One region of the Pantoea sp. X-Soil-YNGN-775 genome, then DNA from elsewhere that is predicted to be linked to it. Evidence: predicted binding sites of a transcription regulator. Region 1 holds the regulator's gene; each other region holds the start of a gene.
The links. Region 1 encodes Fur, which represses iron uptake genes when iron is present. Its sites were predicted from a motif close to ATAATAATGAGAACNACTATCAA; they were not measured.
Positions count from the first base shown of each region.

Region 2: a site for Fur is predicted at 2,072-2,094, ahead of fes (enterochelin esterase). Genes of this name have one in related genera too.
Region 3: a site for Fur is predicted at 1,138-1,160, ahead of AC6I8I_RS01980 (isochorismate synthase). Genes of this name have one in related genera too.
Region 4: a site for Fur is predicted at 1,541-1,563, ahead of AC6I8I_RS15800 (TonB-dependent receptor domain-containing protein). Genes of this name have one in related genera too.

Region 1 covers NZ_AP035945.1:1,173,214-1,176,754, reverse strand. The annotation lists gene fldA (flavodoxin FldA) at 1-369, shown strand, start outside; gene fur (ferric iron uptake transcriptional regulator) at 722-1,165, shown strand; gene AC6I8I_RS05470 (hypothetical protein) at 1,236-1,631, opposite strand; gene glnS (glutamine--tRNA ligase) at 1,865-3,532, opposite strand.
Region 2 covers NZ_AP035945.1:448,206-451,746, reverse strand. The annotation lists gene AC6I8I_RS02025 (TonB-dependent siderophore receptor) at 1-1,886, opposite strand, end outside; gene fes (enterochelin esterase) at 2,139-3,356, shown strand; gene AC6I8I_RS02015 (MbtH family protein) at 3,460-3,541, shown strand, end outside.
Region 3 covers NZ_AP035945.1:436,471-440,011, reverse strand. The annotation lists gene entS (enterobactin transporter EntS) at 1-56, shown strand, start outside; gene fepB (Fe2+-enterobactin ABC transporter substrate-binding protein) at 51-1,010, opposite strand; gene AC6I8I_RS01980 (isochorismate synthase) at 1,188-2,366, shown strand; gene AC6I8I_RS01975 ((2,3-dihydroxybenzoyl)adenylate synthase) at 2,377-3,541, shown strand, end outside.
Region 4 covers NZ_AP035945.1:3,398,206-3,401,746, reverse strand. The annotation lists gene AC6I8I_RS15815 (siderophore-interacting protein) at 1-512, shown strand, start outside; gene AC6I8I_RS15810 (PadR family transcriptional regulator) at 590-1,126, shown strand; gene AC6I8I_RS15805 (Rdx family protein) at 1,161-1,457, opposite strand; gene AC6I8I_RS15800 (TonB-dependent receptor domain-containing protein) at 1,696-3,541, shown strand, end outside.

The DNA.
Region 1 (3,541 bases):
CCGACCTGGTATTACGGTGAAGCGCAGTGCGACTGGGATGACTTTTTCCCGACGCTGGAAGAGATCGATTTTAACGGCAAGCTGGTTGCCCTGTTTGGCTGTGGCGATCAGGAAGATTATGCCGAGTACTTCTGTGACGCGATGGGCACCATCCGCGACATCATTGAGCCGCACGGCGCAGTGATCGTCGGCCACTGGCCAACCGAAGGTTATCACTTCGAAGCATCAAAAGGCCTGGCTGACGATACCCACTTCCTCGGCCTGGCGATTGACGAAGATCGCCAGCCAGAACTGACTAATGCGCGCGTTGAGCAATGGGTTAAGCAGATTTTTGATGAACTGCAGCTCAAAGAGATCCTCGAAGCCTGAAGGTAGCCGACTCAATGTGAGCGCCAGCTCACATTGAGGCAACGGAAATTCCTATAGAAATAATAGCCACATTTTTTTAACTTTCTTCGTTTAATCTGTAGAATACCCGCATCGATCTTCCGCTTATTTTCTCTGGCAGCAGATAGGACTAAGCGAAATGTTAACAGACTCCTGCAGAAATCCTCCCCGGCTCGGTGACGTATCCCTTACAGCCCATGGTGATTTAGGCACTCCCCTCGGTTTTCATTTCACTGCATCAGTTCTATAATGAGACGCAAATGAGAATGGGCAAAGATCGACATTCAAGGCCAAGCGCCACAAAAGTGAATATAAGTAACAGGACAAAATCCGCATGACTGACAACAATACCGCATTAAAGAAGGCTGGCCTGAAAGTCACGCTGCCCAGACTGAAAATTCTGGAAGTGCTTCAGGAACCTGAGTGCCATCACGTCAGCGCGGAAGATCTGTACAAACGCCTGATCGACATCGGCGAAGAAATTGGTCTGGCCACGGTTTACCGCGTGCTGAACCAGTTTGATGATGCCGGTATTGTGACCCGTCACAATTTCGAAGGCGGCAAATCGGTGTTTGAGCTGACTCAGCAGCATCACCACGATCACCTGATCTGTCTGGACTGCGGTAAAGTGATTGAGTTCAGCGACGAGTCGATTGAAACCCGTCAGCGTGAAATCGCTACCCGCCACGGCATCAAGCTGACCAACCACAGCCTCTATCTGTATGGTCACTGCGCGCTGGGCGACTGCCGTGAAGATGAGACGCTGCACGATCAGTAAGTCTGACGCAGGCTGAAATAAAAAAACCGGTGAATTCACCGGTTTTTTTTTATTCTTTTTCCGCCGTCAGTCAGGCAACCAGGGTTTCCTGCAGGTAACGCCAGCGCGGAATCGAGGTGCTGTAATCCAGAATCGCCAGGGCGATGCGGCTCTGATTATTGCCGTTCAGCATCTGCATCTCACGGTACTGCACGGTGACCTCTTTCTCCTGATGGGAAATGACCATGTGCTCGCAGGTGGCGATGCGCATCCCTTCCCGCTGGCCCTGCAGCTGACGGAAAAGATCTTCGACTTCATTCAGGTTCAGTTGAGTTCCGCGCGGGGTAACCATGCGAAATTCAGGATGAAAATAGGACATCATCAGCTCAAAACTATCATCAGACCCGGCGGGTTGATTGAAAATACGTTCAATAAGCTGATGTAAAACGACGACACTGTGTTTGGCTTCCTGGGCGAGAACGGTCATTTTTTTTCCTTATATCACTCGCTGAGCTATGTCTGAGACGGCATAGCCTACCTGAAAGCGGATAATTCACATCTGGTAATTGATTAATTTTTTTAAACTCAGATTTCTCTCACAATTTCGTAACAACCACTCCAAAATGGCGACAGCACAAACCTCGGTGATGGCAAAAATCAGGACAATAAAAAAGGGCGATACCTCGCCCTTTTGCCATTTTATCAGGTCAGCACCAACGATTATTCGCCAGCTTTAGTCCAGGTATCGCGTAGGCCAACGGTGCGGTTAAACACCAGCTGTGACGGCTTCGAATAGACGCTGTCAGCGCAGAAGTAACCTTCACGCTCAAACTGGTACGGCGTGGTTGCTTCCACGTCACGCAGACCTGGCTCAACAAAGCCCTGTTTGATAGTCAGCGATTCTGGATTGATCACCGACAGGAAATCGTCGGCTGCGCCCGGATTTGGCACGCTGAACAGGCGATCATACAGGCGGAACTCGGCTGGCTGCGCGTGGTCTGCCGACACCCAATGGATCACGCCTTTGACCTTGCGGCCATCAGCAGGATCTTTACTCAGGGTATCCACATCGCTGGTGCAGTAGATGCAGGTGATGTTGCCCGCTTCATCTTTTGCCACCCGCTCAGCACGGATCACATAGGCGTTGCGCAGGCGAACTTCTTTGCCCAGTACCAGACGCTTATATTGCTTGTTGGCCTCTTCACGAAAGTCCGCCCGGTCGATCCAGATCTCACGGCTGAAAGGCACCTCACGCGTGCCCATCTCCGGTTTAGACGGATGGTTAGGCATGGTGATGGTTTCGTGGTGGCCGGCCGGCAGGTTTTCGATCACTATTTTCACGGGATCGAGCACCGCCATAGCACGCGGCGCATTCTCATTGAGATCGTCACGGATGCACGATTCCAGCGACGCCATCTCCACAATATTGTCCTGCTTGGTGACGCCAATACGGCGGCAGAACTCGCGGATTGAGGCAGCGGTGTAACCGCGACGGCGTAAGCCAGAAACGGTCAGCATGCGCGGATCGTCCCAGCCCTCAACGTGCTTCTCGGTCACCAGCTGCGTCAGTTTGCGTTTTGACATCACCGCATACTCAAGATTCAGGCGCGAGAACTCATACTGACGCGGGTGCACCGGAATAGTGATGTTATCCAGCACCCAGTCATACAGACGACGGTTGTCCTGGAACTCCAGCGTACAGAGTGAATGGGTAATCCCTTCCAGCGCATCGGAGATACAGTGGGTAAAGTCATACATCGGATAGATGCACCACTTGTTACCGGTCTGGTGGTGTTCAGCGAACTTAATCCGGTAAAGCACCGGATCGCGCATCACGATAAAGTTTGAGGCCATATCGATTTTGGCGCGCAGGCAGGCAGTGCCTTCGGCGAACTCACCGTTTCGCATTTTCTCAAACAGCGCCAGGTTCTCTTCTACGCTGCGATCGCGATACGGGCTGTTTTTGCCCGGCGCAGTCAGGGTGCCGCGGTATTCGCGGATCGCTTCCGGGCTCAGCTCATCGACATAAGCCAGCCCTTTATTGATCAGTTCGATGGCATAGTTGTAGAGCTGATCAAAATAGTTTGATGAGTAACAAACCTCACCGCTCCACTCAAAGCCCAGCCATCTGACGTCACGCTTGATAGATTCAACGAACTCCATATCCTCTTTGACCGGATTGGTATCGTCGAAACGCAGATTGCATTGCCCCTGGTAATCCTGGGCGATGCCAAAATTCAGACAGATCGATTTCGCATGACCAATGTGCAGATAGCCATTGGGCTCCGGCGGAAAACGGGTATGCACGCTGCTGTGCTTACCGCTCGCCAAATCTTCGTCGATGATCTGACGAATAAAGTTAGTTGGGCGGGCTTCAGCCTCACTCATCTCAAAAAT
Region 2 (3,541 bases), 730 kb from region 1:
GACAGACGATCGCCGGTCTCTTTGTTCTTACTCTGCAGCATGTAGGTGAAGTTATTGTTCCAGCTCACGCTATCTGAGAACGGCACGTTAACCGTCCCTTCCAGCCCTTCCACCACCGCTTTCGGCACGTTTTCCCACTTATAGATGTCGGTCGTTCCGTTCGAGGCGGTGCCAGTTGGCAGCGTGCCGGCCTCGATCTTATTGCGGTAATCGTTGCGGAACCAGGTCAGACCGGCCTGATAGCCTTCATGCTTCCACTCCAGCCCCACCTCTTTATTGATGCTGTTTTCCGCTTTCAAATCGTCATTGCCCATCAGATAACAGGCACCGGCGCTAGAGGCGCAGCCCTGGCCGTTACTGTACAGCAGATAATTAGGGTTGGTCTGATACAGGCTCGGCGCTTTGTAGGCGCGGGCGATGCCCATTTTCAGCGTGAAGTCATCGCCTAATCCCTGTGACAGATTGAGCGACGGGCTCCAGTTGTTACCCGCGATGGAGTGATGATCGAAACGCAGGCCGGGCGTCAGCATGGTGCTGTCGGTCAGTTCAATATTGTCTTCTGCAAACAGTGAGAAGATTTCAGCCTGAGAATAGGGGCTGCGACCGGTGGTGGCGATGCCTGGGATGGAACCATTGCTGGTCGCCTGGGTGGTCGATGACGGGTCTTTCATCCGCTGCTGGTTCCACTCGGTGCCGAAGGTGGCCGTCTGATTGACCAGCCATTCAAACGGAATGCTGACCTCACTGTGCAGCAGCACATCGTCCAGCTGAATGGTATTGAAGTCGCTGTTGGAGAAGATCCCCTCGGTACCACCTGCCAGCCCTTCATTCAGGCGCGAGTTGCGGGTGTTCTCATATTGCGCATAGGTATTGGTACTGATGCCGTTATCCCAGGCACCGGTCCACTTCAGCGAGAAGTTCTGCCGATAAAGGCGATTGGTCTCATCACCGTATTTACTTTTTACCAGCGCGTTGGTGTTGGTGTTCTGTGTATCACCGGCATACAGGTTGCCCTGCCGACTGTAACCGGCACCCAACTCCAGTGCCTGCATCGGCGCAAAAGCCCAGCGCAGTAAGGCATGGACATCTTTATTGACCGAGCCTTCACGGCCAGCCGGATAGGAGCCAGCATAGGAGCCGGTTCGCTGGGCAGCATGCCCTTCATTAATGTCGTACGCGTCGGCCTGGGTTTTTGCCAGTCCGCCATACAGCCGGAAGCTGAAGTCGTCGCCTAACGGCCCTTCGAGGCTAAAATTAGTGCGTCGGGTGGCGCCTTCATCTTTATGCTGCGGTACGTTGTAATAGGCGCTCCACGAGCCGTGCCACTGATTATCCAGCGCTTTTTTGGTGATGATATTCACCACCCCACCAGCCGCGCCGTTACCGTAACGGGCCGCCGCCGGACCGCGAATCACTTCGATATGATCAATCATCTCAGGCGGAACCCAGTTGCTGTCGCCGCGCGTGTCACGCTCGCCGCGCCAGCCCAGACGCACCGAGTTGCGGCTGGTTACCGGCAAGCCATCCACCAGGATCAGGGTGTTTTCCGGCCCCATGCCGCGGATATCGATCTGACGGTTATTCCCACGCTGGCCGCTGGTGGAGTTACCGGTCAGGTTAACGCCGGGCATGGTACGAATGATTTCAGAGACGTCGCGAGCAGGCGGATGTTTTTTGATTTCGTCGGCGGTGATGGTCGACACACCGGGTGCCTGAAGCGTTTGCTCGGCGGCGGTCACCATCATGGTGCTGTCGCTGGCGGTATCGGATGCGTTGCTGGTGATGCCCGGGTCAGTAGCAGCTGCTGCTGCGCCGGTAGAAATGAGAGAGGTGGTGACGCCAAGTTCAATCATAATGGCTAACGAAAGCCGGGATAACTTTTTCATTTTTTTATTCCTGGATTGCCAGCGAAAGGCCACTGCCGGCGCGCCGGTGAAAAGGTAAGTACCTTGCCTGCAACGCATTCCAGTTCTCTCCGGACCATCTTCAACAGACCCTCGTCCCGGTCTGAAGCCCGATACGGCAGAGAGGATGCGCGCGCTCCCTGTAGAGCGGAAACACCCTATTGCAAATGAAAATAATTATCAATAGTATTATTCATAACATGCATCACCCTAATCAAGTGTAGTGATCGACTGATGGCGCGTATGACGTGGTTAAATGAAGTGACCGGCAGTGACGCCTGGTGGCAACAGCAGCAGCAACAGGGCATTCCCTTGATTGAACCCGGCGAAGAGGGCACCTGTCAGGTCACCTTCTTCTGGCGTGATCCCCACGGTGATGAGTCCCACTCGGCGATCCGCCGCGTCTGGATCAACATCACCGGCGTGACCGATCACCATCAGTCCGCCGCCCCCTCCTCCTTAACACGCGTTCCCGACACCGATGTCTGGTGGTGGCAAACCACCCTGCCCGCTGACTGGCGCGGCAGCTATTGCCTGATACCCGATCGCCTGGCCGAGAAATTCGACGGCCAGACTGATATGCAGACGCTGCGTCAATGGTGGAGCGGCAAATTCCCGTCAGCGCAGGCGGACCCGCTCAACCCGTTGCGCAGCTGGGCTGGCGGACGCGGCCTACGGGTTTCACCGCTGCACCTGCCGCAGGCGCCCGATCAATCGGTGTGGCACGATGTTGATCGCGGCCAGCCGGCGGCTATTCCGTTGCAACCGCTGCAGTGGCGCAGCGAACGACTGGGTAATCAGCGCACGGTGTGGCTTTACTGCAGCGGCGAGGCCCCTGCCGCCGACCGCCCGCTGGCGTTATTGCTGGATGGGCAGTTCTGGGCGCAGACCATGCCGATTGCCGGTCCGCTGCGGCAACTCACCGCGGCAGGAGAACTGCCGCCGGCGGTTTATGCGATGATCGACATTATCGATCGCGAGCACCGCAGCCGCGAGCTGACCTGTAATGCCGAATTCTGGCTGGCGGTGCAGCACGAACTCCTGCCGCTGATTCAGAAAACCGTCGCCTGTCGGGTGCAGGGCGACAGCACGCTGGTGGCGGGACAAAGTTTTGGCGGACTTTCCGCAGCTTACGCCGCCTTAAGCTGGCCAGAGACCTTTGGTGCCGCCATCAGCCTTTCCGGCTCTTTTTGGTGGCCGGCGCGCGGTAACCCCAACGGCTGGCTACCGCAACAACTACAACAAGGTTTGCTGCAGGCACCGCCGCGCCGCTTTTATCTTGAAGCAGGCCGACGTGAGCGGCTGATTCTGGCAGCAAATCAACAATTTGAGCGTGATTTAATCGCGGCCGGACATCAGGTCTGCTATCAGCAGTTTGAAGGCGGTCACGACGCGCTCTGCTGGCGCGGCGGCCTGCTGGCCGGATTAAAAGCAATGTGGCAATACCCGTAATTCGCCTATCGCCCCTCTTTCACACCCGAGGCCGATCGCGGTCAGCGGCGACGTGCAGGATCAGGGCGATATCTCGCCTGGATAGCACGGGCAGGAGACCTACATGCAACATCTCAATCCGTTCGACGATCCGCAGCAGGATTGTCATGTACTGATCAATAACCAGCAACAGTACAGCTTATGGC
Region 3 (3,541 bases), 740 kb from region 1:
CGCGTTTGCGCCGTTATCAACCGCCTGCACCCGGGCAGGCGGAAACATCATCATGATTTAACGAACAGCGCCTCCAGTCGGTTCAGCAGATTGCTGGCGCTGTAGTAATCCAGACGGAAGGTATCCAGCCCCAGCGCGTAGACCGCTTTGCTACGCACCGCCGGAGTCTGGGCCAGGAAAGGATTCTTCATCACCTGCTCTGCGGTTTTCGGTTCGGCGGCAAACAGCAGATACGAGTGTCCATTCAGCCCGGCAGCCAGATTTTCCCCTGACAGCTGAATGATGTCTTTACGCTGCCCCATGCTGTGACCGTGCTGCATGTCGGCAGGTGGTGTGGCCAGGGTGAATCCCAGCTGTTGCAGCAATTTCCCCTGCGCGGACGCCTCAGTCCACAGATTAACTGCGCGACCGTCACCGTTCCAGACCATGGCGGAAACCGGCTGTGGCGGCAGCGTCAACGCTGAGCGGAGCGCTTTTTCACGCGCATCGAACGCGCTTATCCGGGCAGCGGCTTGTGCTTCATGGCCGGTTGCCTCACCCAGCAGCGTCACCAGCTGCTGCCAGCTTTTATCGTCGTAGTTGATCACCAGCACCGGCGCGATGGCGGTCAGCTGATCGACCAGTTTAATCGCTGAGTCATTGCCGGTGGCACTGACCACAATCAGGTCCGGCGCTTCCGCCGCAATCGCTTCGGCATTTGGCTCGCCAATATAGAGACGTTTTACGCCGCGCTGTTTTGCCACCTCGCCCCACTGACGGAAGAACCCTTGCCCATCGGCCAGCCGGCTGTTGGGTGCCGTTGCGCCGCTGGCGATCACCGGCGCATCAATCGCCAGAAGCGAGCCGGTCAGGGTGACGCTGGTCGAGACAATGCGGGTCGGCGCCTGTGATAGCGTCACACTGCCTTTCGCGCCCGCCACCGTGCGCGGCCAGCCGTTCTGTGCCGCCACTGCAAAGCTGATACAGAAGAAAAACAGCGCTATCGCCGCCTTTACACCACGTTTAGTCATAAATTTCAGTCCACTTTTATACTGGCTATTTGCCCTGCTGTTTGTGCTGATTTAGCAGGAAAACGCAGCCGAAACACCGCGTATTTATTGACACTTCCGGCTAATCAACGTAGGTTACTGGGCCACAATACAAATGATAATCATTATTAATTATCTTATCATTTATAGGTGAAAATTATGGTGGAATCGTTGACGTTTGAACATCCCTTGTTGCAGGATTTCTCCGCGTTGTGCCGCGGCTTCCTGTTTACTTCTCCCTGGAAAAGCCTGACCACGCAAGGCTGCTTCACCACGCTGACCACCCCGGTAACCGCAGGTGAGACACTGACAGGGGATTTTCAGCAACAATTGCAGCACCATTTTGCCTCAGCCAGAAAACAGGGCATTACTCACCCTATTCTGGTGGGTGCGATCCCGTTTGACGTCAATCAGCCATCGGCACTGTTTATCCCCGAATCGTATCAGACCTTTAACCGCGACGATCTGCATGCGGTTACCTTACCACCCGAAGCCACTTTGCCGCAGGTGCGTCGCCGCACGGCGGTGCCGGATCATGCTAATTTCACCAATATGGTAGCGCAGGCAGTAGCCGCAACGCAGCGTGGCGATCTGGATAAAGTGGTGCTGTCGCGGCTGATGGATATCACGGCTGAACAGCCGGTGGATACCGCGGCGCTGATGCAGCGCATCGTGGCGCAGAACCCTAACAGCTATCACTTTCATCTGCCGCTGCCGGAAGGTGGTGCACTGGTCGGGGCCAGCCCGGAATTAATGATCCGCAAACAGGGACGGGATTTCAGCTCCTGTCCGCTGGCCGGTTCGGCCCGCCGTGATGCCGATCCGCAGCGTGACCAGGCCGCAGGTGAGAGCCTGATGCGCTCGGATAAAGATCGCCATGAACATAAGCTGGTAACCGATGCGATGCGCAACACGCTGCAACCGCGCAGCCGGATGCTGTCGGTGCCGGAGGTGCCGTCGCTGATCACCACCGCAACCTTATGGCATCTCGCCACCCTGATTAAGGGTGAAGTGCTCGACCCGCGCGAAAATGCGCTGTCGCTGGCCTGCCTGTTGCATCCGACGCCGGCACTGAGCGGCTTCCCGCATCAGCGCGCCCAGCAGCTGATACAGCAACTCGAACCGTTTGAGCGCCAGCTATTTGGCGGCATCGTCGGCTGGTGCGATGACCAGGGCAATGGCGAATGGGTGGTGACGATTCGCTGCGGCACGGTCAATGGCCCACGCGTGCGGCTGTTTGCTGGCGCGGGCATCGTTGCTGACTCACAACCAGAATCAGAATGGCGTGAAACCGGCGTCAAACTTGACACCATGCTTCGCGCTTTTGGACTGCAATAAAGGACCCTGTATGACCATTTCCTACAGCCGCTGGCCTGACGATCTGGCCGCGCGTTACCGCGAAAAAGGCTACTGGCTCGATCTGCCGATGACCGATATCCTCGAACGCCACCAACAGAGCGACAGCGTGGCGGTGATTGATGGCGATCGGCAGTTCAGCTACCGTCAGCTGGCCCGCTTAAGTGACAATCTGGCAGCAGCGTTGCAGCGTCGTGGCCTCAAATCGGGAGATACCGCGCTGGTGCAGCTCGGCAACGTGGCCGAATTTTACCTGACGCTGTTTGCGCTGTTTAAAATTGGCGTCGCGCCGGTTAACGCGCTGTTCAGCCATCAGCGTACTGAGCTGACGGCGTACGCCAGCCAGATTTCGCCGCGCCTGCTGATTGCCGATCGCAGCCATACGCTGTTTGCTGATGACAGTTTTATCAGCCAGCTGTGCCACGATCATACCCAGCTGCAGCAGGTGGTCCTGCGTGGTGATGCTCAGGCTGAAAACAGCCTTGAAAGCCTGCTGGCCGAACCGGCAGGTGATTTCGTTGCGACGCCGACCGCCGGTGATGAAGTGGCTTTTTTCCAGCTCTCCGGCGGCAGCACCGGCACGCCGAAACTGATCCCGCGCACCCATAACGACTACTATTACAGCATCCGCGAAAGTGACGTTATCTGTGGGGTGACCGCCGACACCCGTTATCTGATCGCCCTGCCCGCTGCGCATAATTTTCCGATGAGCTCACCGGGCGCGCTGGGGGTCTTCTACGCTGGCGGACAGGTTATTCTGGCAGCCGATCCCAGCGCTACGCTCTGCTTCCCGCTGATTGAAAAGCATCAGGTAACCGATACCGGTCTGGTGCCGCCAGCCGTTAGTCTGTGGCTGCAGGCGATTCAGGAATGGGGCAGCAATGCCGCACTGGCTTCGCTGCAACGCATTCAGGTCGGTGGCGCGAAGCTGGGCGAGACCCTGGCGGCACGTATTCAGTCTGAGATAGGCTGCAAACTGCAGCAGGTGTTTGGCATGGCAGAAGGCCTGGTGAACTACACCCGGCTCGATGATGATGAAACCACCATTCTGACCACCCAGGGCCGCCCGATCTCGCCGGATGATGAAGTGTGGGTGGCCGATGAACAGGGTAATCCGCTGCCGACCGGCGCCATTGGCCGTCTGATGACGCGCGGGC
Region 4 (3,541 bases), 2.0 Mb from region 1:
ACACGCCGCTGGCCTTTGATGGCGTCTCGTCGCTGACGCTCGATTTTTACATTCATCAACAGGGCGTGGCCAGCGACTGGGCGAGCCAGGCGCAGATCGGCGACAGTCTGATTGTCGGCGGTCCGCGCGGCTCGCTGATCGTACCGACCGATTACGCGTTCCAGCTCTATGTCTGTGATGAGACCGGCTTGCCTGCTTTTGCGCGCCGTCAGCCTGATATTGCCGGGTCGGATCTGCACCTGTTCGCCTATGTCGATCAGGCCACCGGCCGTGACTATTTACCCGGTACGGCGGGCGTTAATCTGAACTGGCTCGGCAGCGGCCAGATGCAACTGGCGCAGCTCAGCCAGCTAACCGATCGGCTGGATCGACTGGCAATGCCGTCGGAAGATTACTTCATCTGGCTCACCGGCGAAGGCGAGTTTGTTAAAGCGCTGAGTGATTACTTCACCGTCCAGCGCGGGCTAAACAGTGATTACGTGCGGGCCGTGGCGTACTGGCACCAGAAGTAAGCGGGTCCGCCGCCTGTGTTGAATTTTGCCAGGCGGCGTTCTACCATCAATCTCCTTTTCTTCTCCCCGGGCAGGCAATGAAAGACCATTCAGCATCTTCATCTGGCGATCAATCCACGCGCGCGGGCGGTTGCGGCAGCCGGCGTAAGCGTCGGGAAAAAATGCTGGAGGCGAGTGATATTCGTCTGCTGATGCTCCATTTTCTGGCGCAGAATGCCGCGCACGGCTATGAGCTGATCAAGTCAGTGGAAGAGTTGTCGAAAGGGGAGTATTCGCCCAGTCCGGGCATCATTTATCCCAATCTGACGCTGCTGGAAGAGATGGAGGCGATTGAGGTGGTGGACGCGCAGGCCACCCGCAAAGCCTACCGGCTGACCGGGGCTGGCGAGACGCTGCTGGCCGCCAACCGCGACCAGATTGCCAGCCTGATCGGGCGTTTATCGTCACTGGCTATTCTGGTCAACAACCGCAGTATTCCGGCGGTTGAACAGGCGATTCACGAACTGAAAATGGCACTTAATACGCGACTGGCGCAGCAGGATATCTCCGAGGCCGCGCTGCAGACGCTGATCGCGGCACTGCAGGACGCGGCAGAAAAAATTACCCGTAGCTGACCTTCTCCCCCTTTGCGGGTAGCCAGCCGGCGACTTAGCTTACTTCAGGTTTGTGCTTATCAATGTGGCCCAGCGTACGATCCGGGAAACAGATGTCACGCACCCGCTGCTTCAGGCTGGTGGCGTCAGGAAAGCCGCCGTCCCGTTTACGCTCCCACAGCAGATGTTCATCAAGAGTAATCTCGAAGATACCGCCGGTGCCCGGCCTGAGCGTCACTTCCGCCAAATCGTCAGCGAAGGTGTGCAGGAGTTCCTGTGCCATCCACGCTGACCGCATCAGCCAGTTGCATTGCATACAGTAGTGGATAACGACCACAGGTTTTTGTGCCATAACTCTATTCCTTTAACGTATTGATAAATTACCGGTTAATTGTAGTTAACAAACTGTGCGCTGCAAAATAGAGTTAAATGTAAATAAGATTGATAATGATTATCAATTGCATTAAATTGCGGATCATAATTTATATTCAGAAATAAGTCCGGTTTTTACGGCTTTGATACAGAGCCGTTTTGATGATGCCAGCAAGCAAGTGAGCGAATACTAACAATTAATCAGGTAATTCGCGCCCATGTCACGACTTTTTCAGGGATTGACGCAACTGCGTCGGTGTAAACTGGCGTTATTCGCCTCTGCCATCCATGCCACCTGCAGTTATGCCGCCGGGAGTGAATCTGCTCCGCTGGCGCGCACCGATTACAGCCAAAGCCAGGCCGAAACGGTAATGACGGTCACGGCACCCGAAATCAAAAAAACGGCAGGCAGCAAAACCAGCCTGTCGGCAGCCGATCTGCAACGGCGCGGGGCCACCGATTTTGGCTCAATCATGCGTTATGAACCGCTGATCAGCGCCACCGGCGCGCAGGGGGGATCGTCTGCCGGCAAGAGCGGCTTCGATCGGGCGGGCTATACCGGCTATAACATTCGCGGGCTGGAAAGTAACCGCGTCGGGCTGGACGTGGATGGCATCCCGTTACCCCAGGCAACCGGTCGCAGTTACGTCGGACGTGCCGGGCTGGACAGTTTTGGCATTGGCCGGGACTACATCGACCCTTATCTGTTTGGCCGCATCGACATTGAAAAGGGCGCCACTGCGGTTGATCAGCCCAACACCTCGATTGGCGGCAATGTCTCGTTCCGCAACAAATCCCCCGACGATTACCTGCGTCCCGGCAAATCGACCTATTTTGGCTACCAGAGCGACTACGACTCCGCCAACCGCAGCTGGCATAACGGCCTTACCGCCGCGGCAGGCGACGATGAGCTGCGCGGTATCTTTGTCTACAGCCGCCGCGACGGCCAGCAAACCCGCAATAACAGCGACACGCTGGATGCGTATCCTGCTAACTGGCACTCCGACGCCTTTATGAGTTCCGGTATCTGGCAGCCCAACGATGCGCATCAGCTGAGCGCCACCCTCGACTACTACCACAAAACTAATCACAGCCATTACGACAGCTGGGATACCTCAGGCAATACGGTCTGGGGTACCGCACAGCAGCAGAGCGATACGCGCCGCTGGGGCATCAGCCTTGCTGATGAATACACCCCTTACAATGAGATCATCGACAGCCTGACCAGCCGTATTTACTGGCAACAAACTGAGGCGCACGACAATACCCTGATGCCGTCGAGCGCCACCGCCTGGCAAAACGTCTATTCCGATTACAACAGTGACACCTATGGAATCGACACCCGGGCGACTAAAACCCTGGGACGTCATGAGCTGAGTGGCGGACTGAATGCGCGGCAGGTGGATACCGAGCGGCCGTTCCGTCAGTCGCCGGCCCCCAGTGTTTATAGTGTCATCATGCAGCCGCAGGCCAACAGTCGCAGCTATATGCTGGGCGGCTACCTGCAGGACAAAATCAATTTTGATGCTGACGGACATAAAGCGGCGCTGATCCCCGGGGTGCGGGTGGCATACCAGAACACCAAACCGCGTGATGTCGGAACGCTGACCACCAACAGCAGCGTTCTCGATGCCAGTGAAGTCTCCGCGCTGTACGGTTCGGCCAACACCGATACTCAGGTGTTACCGTCGATCGCCTTCCAGTACGATCTCACGCCTGGCCTGATGACCTATCTGCAATATACCCGCGGGGCGCAGTTCCCCAATGACAGCCAGCTGTATGGCTCATGGAACCTCGGCTCCAGCTATGCTGGTACCGCGCAGTACGCGCTGATTGGTAACCCGGATTTAAAAACCGAGACCAGCAATAACTATGAGTGGGGCGTGAAAGGCCAGCTGACCGACGGTATTACGGTCAATGCCGCGGCGTTTTATAACGACTACAAAAACTTTATCGCCTTTACCCGCTACAGCCGCGCGGCAAATCCGGGTAAGTTCGTTAATGTCCCCGGCAACATCTACACCACTTACCAGGCGGAGAACCGCGACAAGGCGTATATCTACG